Regions from separate parts of the Mesorhizobium sp. B264B1B genome, predicted to be linked through region 1. Evidence: predicted binding sites of a transcription regulator. Region 1 holds the regulator's gene; the other holds the start of a gene.
What was found. Region 1 encodes PhoB, which activates phosphate uptake and scavenging genes when phosphate is short. Its sites were predicted from a motif close to TGTCATNNANCTGTCAT; they were not measured.

Region 1 (3,087 bases):
GCAGGCCGACTATACGATCGTCATCGTCACCCACAACATGCAGCAGGCGGCGCGCGTGTCGAAGCAGACCGCGTTCATGTATCTGGGCGAGTTGGTCGAGTTCGACCGCACCGAGAAGATCTTCACATCGCCCCGCGAGAAGCGCACGCAGGACTATATCACCGGCCGCTTCGGCTGATCCCAGGCATACGAGGACCAAGATCATGGCCGAACACACAGTCGCAGCCTTTGACGAAGATCTCGGACAGATCAGCAGGCTGATCCGCGACATGGGCGATCTCGCCTCATCGATGGTCGGCGGCGCCACCAAGGCGCTCCTGAATTCCGACAACGCGCTCGCCCAGCGCGTCGTCTCCGACGACGCCATCATGGACGCGCGCCAGCGCGAACTCGACGACCGCGCCATCACCCTGATCGCCAAGCGGCAGCCCATGGCGGACGATCTGCGCCATGTCGTCGGCTCGATCCGCATGGCGGGCGATCTCGAACGCATCGGCGATCTCGCCAAGAACATCGCCAAGCGCGTCGGCACCGTCGGCCTTGCCGCCACGCCGCGCGACCTGTCGCACTCCATCGACGCCATGGCGCAGCTTGTGCTGATCCAGGTGCAAGGCGTGATCGAGGAGTATGCGGCGCGCGATGCCGCGGCACTTGCGAAGCTGCGCGCCGACGATGAACGCATCGACGTCAAATACACGTCGGTCTTCCGCGAGCTGCTGACCTACATGATGGAGGATCCGCGCAACATCACCGCCTGCACGCATCTTTTGTTCTGCGCCAAGAATCTCGAGCGCATCGGCGATCACGTGACCAACATTGCCGAAAATGCCTATTATGTGCTGACCGGCACGCAATTGCCCGCCAATCGCCCGAAGCAGGACGAGACGGCGATGTCGGCGCCAGCGGCTTGACGGCAGGGGTGACCAGTCGATGATCGCGCCACGCATCATGGTGGTGGAGGACGAGGAGCCGCTGGGTGTGCTGCTCCGTTACAATCTGGAATCGGAGGGTTATCAGGTAGAGGTGGTGACGCGCGGCGACGAAGCCGAGATCCGCTTGCAGGAGAATGTCCCTGACCTTCTTGTGCTCGACTGGATGGTGCCGGCGGTGTCCGGCATCGAGCTCTGCCGCCGTCTCCGCATGCGGCCCGAGACCGAGCGGCTGCCGATCATCATGCTGACGGCGCGCGGCGAGGAAAGCGACCGGGTGCGCGGTCTCTCCACCGGCGCCGACGACTATCTGGTCAAGCCGTTCTCAACGCCGGAATTCATGGCACGCGTCAAGGCGCTGCTGCGCCGCGCCAAGCCCGAAGTTCTGTCCAGCGTGCTCAAGGTCGGCGACATCGTGCTCGACCGTGAATCGCACCGGGTCTACCGCAAGAAAAGCGAGATCCGGCTCGGGCCGACCGAGTTCCGCCTGCTCGAATTCATGATGCGACATCCCGGCCGCGTGTTCTCGCGCAGCCAACTGCTCGACAATGTCTGGGGCGAAACGATCTATATCGACGAGCGCACCGTGGACGTGCATGTCGGCCGGCTGCGCAAGGCGGTCAACAATGGCCGCATGCCTGACGTGATCCGCACCATTCGGGGCGCGGGGTATGCGATTCGCGAAGACTAGGGATATGTCACGCAACGTTCTCGCCCACGCCTGATTTCGCCTGTGCCCCCGGCGCGAAAATCTCCTGGTCGACGAAGGTCAGCGCGCGCATGGCGCAGCCCTCGCGGATCAGTGGCAGTTCGTTCGGCTCGGTGTCGAAGGAAATCGATTTCGAGTGCTGGCCGCCGGCGGTCTGGGCAATGGCCTCGCGCAGAGCCGGCTCGATCAGGTCGAAGGCGGCGGCGCTGACGCCGACCATGGCGACCGGCGCCGGATCGATCAGCGCGAACAGGCTGCCAAGGCCGTAACCCAGCGCCTCGCCGGCCTTGCGGTAGGCTTCGCGCTCCGGCCCGTCCTTTTCGCGCGCCGAGGCCGCCAGGGTGCGCATGTCGGCGTCGCTGACGTCGACGGGCTCGGTGTCCTCGCCAAGCTGCCTCGCGTTGCGCCAGATGGCATAGTTGCCGGCATAGGCCTCGACGCAGCCGCGCCGCCCGCAGCGGCAGAGCGCCCCGCCGGGGCGATGGATCATGTGGCCGAACTCGCCTCCGGATGAATGGGTGCCGGTGAACAGTTCACCCTTCAGCACCAAGCCCATGCCGATGCCGTGCGACAAAAGGATGGCGATGAAGTCGTCGCGGTAGCGCTGGGGATCGCGCCAGCGCAGCGCCACCGCCATCATGTTGCAATCGTTCTCCATGGTGGCGGGAATGCCGAACTCGGCCTCCAGTATGTCGGCGAAGGCGATGTCGGTCTGCGGCGTGATCGGCGACCACAGCATGGTGCGCGCATCCGTGTCGGTGATGCCCTGGATCGCCAGCGCGATACGGGCGATGCTGCCGACGTCGAGGTCGGGATCCTCGAACCGCCGCCTGACGATGGCCACGCATTCGCCGATCAGCGCCTCGCGCGACAGGGTGAGCGTGTCCAGCCGGCGCTGCTCTTCAGATATCACCTGGCCGGCATAGTCGATGACGGCGACGGAGAGAAAATTCAGCGACAGCACCACGGTCATCACCGCCGCGGCTTCAGGGTTGAGGCTGAGGCCGACCTGCGGCCGGCCGCGTTTCAGCGCACCGGCCTCGCTCGGCTTGCTCTGCGCCAGGATGCCTTCGCCAATCAGGTCGGAGGAGATCGCCGATATGGTGGAATGGCTGAGCCCGGTGGTCGCGGCAATCTCGGTGCGCGAGGGCTGCCCGGCACGGCGCACGGCCGCGATCACCATCGCCCGGTTGCGTCGGCGCAAATCGTCGTGGCGGATTCCGACCGACATGTTTCTCGCATCCTCCCCGTCGCCGCGTTCTCTCCCCAGGATCCCGACGACCGTCAAATACTGGCAGAACCGGCCTTGGCTGTCATTATTTATTCCGGAGCTCGAAAAAAATTCACGAGGACATCAAAATACATCAGAATCGACGTTGACAGCGTTCCGACGATGGACCAGTGTTTTTTCGAGGCTCGAAAAAATAGAGCCTTTGTGCCGGCCTACGG
Region 2 (3,087 bases), on a different contig from region 1:
TAGAAACGGCCGCGACCGGCGACATTCTGCGTCTTGCCGTCGACGAGCATCAACGCAGGACCCGCAGTTCCGTGGCGCTGACCCTATCCAGGCAGTTGCCCGAACTGGGCGCTTCGGAGAAGATCAGCATCTATCGCTTCGTCCAGGAGGGGCTGAACAACGCTTATCGTCATGGGCAGGGCAAGGATCAGGAGGTGAAGGCCGGGATGACAGGCGGCAAGTTCTTCGTTGAAGTGTCGGATGGCGGGCCCGGATTCGACCCGAGGCGAGCCGAGGGCCTGGGGCTCGCCGGCATCAGGGAACGTATCGAAAGCATTGGTGGCCAGTTCGAGACCACGACCGGGCCACAGGGAACACGATTGATGATTACGCTAGCCGTCGAGGATCAACCATGATCGGTACCATCCGTGTCGCCATTGTCGACGACCACCCGCTGTTTCGCGAAGGCGTTACCCGCAGCCTGTCGGAGATCGGCGGCTTCGAAATGGTGGCCCAGGGCGCCACGGCGCAGGATGCCGAACGCATCGCCTCGACTTTGCAGCCCGACATACTGCTGCTCGACATCAGCATGCCGGGTGACGGCCTTGCGTCGGTGGCCGGCATACTGGGTGCCAATCCCGGGCAGAAGATCGTCATGCTGACGGTCTCGGAGGCCAATGCCGACGTGGCGCGGGCGCTGAACGCCGGTGTGCGCGGCTATGTGCTGAAGGGGGTCGGCTCGCGCATGCTGGCCGAAATCCTGCATGGTGTCGCGGCCGGCGAGACCTATGTGTCGCCGACCCTGTCGGCCCGCCTGCTTTCGGACCTGCAATCGCTGCAGCCGGCCAACGGCAGGACGGATCGCCTGCGTCAGCTCACCGGACGCGAGGCCGAGATCCTGCAGCTGGTGGCGGAAGGGCTGAGCAACAAGGAAGTGGCGCTGCGGCTGGCACTGCAGGAAAAAACGGTCAAGCATCACATGACCGGTGTGCTGTCCAAGCTCAACGTCCGCAATCGCACCGAGGCGGCGCTGCTGATGCGCGAAGCGCGGGATCGGGCCGGCAGCTAATCCTGGTCGGCCGCAAGGGATCCCCGGTTTGGGATAACGACACGCATAAATGAAAACCTGAAGCGCGGTGCAGCAGCGGAACGCTCCCGGGCAAAAAAGACGGCCCCTATACGGGGCCGGAGCGACAAGGTCACCTCCGCCGGGGGGCGGCGGAGGTGACACGTAAAGCGGGCGATGCCTATTGCCCGCTCTACAACCCCTTGAGGCGGCTTATATCCGCCGCCGTCGCAGGGCGCTCGACGATCGTGCGGCCCAGAGCGTCGGTCATTTTGAAGCGACCCTTCTCGATCTCTTCCCCGAAGCCGTTAGGGTGCTGCACCACGATCTTGTTGTCGTCTATTTCGACACGATCGCCGGTTGTTGCGTTCACATGCTTGCCGGAGCTGTTGGCACCCTTCCCCTTGCCGTTGTTGCCGCCGCCATTGTTCCCGTTGCCGCCAGCGTTGCCATTGTTGCCTCCTGCGTTGCCATTGTTGCCGCCGCCGTTATTTCCATTGCCGCCATTGCCGCCATTGCCGTTACCGCCATTGCCGCTGTTCCCGCCAGGCTTGGCTTGGGCGCTGGACGCGACAATGCCTGCGGCGGAACCGTGAAAATCGAGGTGATAGGGGGCTATGGTCAGCGCCAGTGCCGGCACTGCTCTCAGGGCCAGCCAGCAACAATGAGCCATGATCGAGCTGCGCATCAGTCCCTCACTTGATCGGGCCGGCGAATTCAAGGGCCATCTCGTGCAGGTACGCGACCATCGGCGACATGGCGTGTTCGTGTAAGTGGCCCACGACCGATGCCGCGGCAATCCGGACCTTCGCCCGATCGGTTTAGGACCTTGGTCCGAGTTTCAAACCGAATGTGGCGCGAGGTTCGCGGTCAGCTGGCGGGTGCACGAATGTCACGAAAGTGTGACCGATCGTCTATAAGGGGTCGAAACGCGTGACACGCTCCAGCCATCCAGCCAGAGGCAGACCCATGACCGACCATCGCTCGCCCGACGCCCGATTCCGCACCAGCCTGCTTGAGGAAAGCAACGGTCCGGCGACCAACCCCACCGACAACAGCACCATGGGCGAAATCATCGCCGAACGGTTTTCCCGCCGCGCTTTCCTCAAGGGCTCGCTGGCCGTCTCGGCCATTGCCGCCACCGTCAGCCCGCTGGCGCTCGTGGCCGCCGACGATGCGCGTGCCGCCGAGGGCTCCGCCTTCTCGTTCGAGGAACTCGAAGCCGGTATCGACGACAAGCACCATGTCGCGCCGGGCTACGATGCCGACGTGCTGTTGCGCTGGGGCGATCCGCTGTTTGCCGATTCGCCGGAGTTCGACCCGGCCAGGCAGTCGGCTGAGGCCCAGGCAAGACAATTCGGCTACAACAATGACTATGTCGGCTATATCGGGATCGGTGGCTCCGCCGAGCACGGCCTGCTGGTCGTCAACCACGAATACACCAATCCGCATCTGATGTTCCCGGGCATCGTCAGGATCGTCGAGAAGGACGGCAAGAAGGCGGCCGAACTCGCGCCGCTCTCGAAGGAGCAGGTCGATGTCGAGATGGCGGCACATGGCGGCACCATCGTCGAGATCCGCAAGGAAGGCGGCAAGTGGCAGGTGGTGCGCGACGGCAAGTTGAACCGCCGCATCACCTCCAACACCGAAATGGCGCTGTCGGGCCCGGTCGCCGGTCATGACCGCGTCAAGACCAATGCCGACCCATCCGGCACCAAGGTCATCGGCACATTCAACAACTGCGCCGGCGGCGTCACGCCTTGGGGCACCTATGTCATGGCCGAGGAGAACATCCACGGCTATTTCTCCGGTGAACTGCCGGAAGGCCATAAGGAAGCCGCCAATTACAAGCGCCTCGGCATTCCGGAAGGCGCCTATGAATGGGGCGCGCATTACGATCGTTTCGACCTCGCCAAGGAGCCGAACGAGCCCAACCGTTTCGGCTGGATCGTCGAGGTCGACGTCAACGATCCGACATCCACGCCGAGGAAGCGCACCGCAATGGGCCGCTTCAAGCATGAAGGCGCCGAATCGATCGTCGC

Region 2: LB547_RS16415 (PhoX family protein) is a predicted target of PhoB. The motif match lies at 1,936-1,952, and genes of this name have one in related genera.

What each region holds. Positions count from the first base shown of each region.
Region 1 covers NZ_JAIUIS010000008.1:85,680-88,766, reverse strand. The annotation lists gene pstB (phosphate ABC transporter ATP-binding protein PstB) at 1-178, shown strand, start outside; gene phoU (phosphate signaling complex protein PhoU) at 204-911, shown strand; gene phoB (phosphate regulon transcriptional regulator PhoB) at 931-1,620, shown strand; gene LB547_RS17795 (ROK family protein) at 1,628-2,869, opposite strand.
Region 2 covers NZ_JAIUIS010000007.1:169,332-172,418, reverse strand. The annotation lists gene LB547_RS16430 (sensor histidine kinase) at 1-395, shown strand, start outside; gene LB547_RS16425 (response regulator) at 392-1,048, shown strand; gene LB547_RS16420 (hypothetical protein) at 1,239-1,685, opposite strand; gene LB547_RS16415 (PhoX family protein) at 2,015-3,087, shown strand, end outside.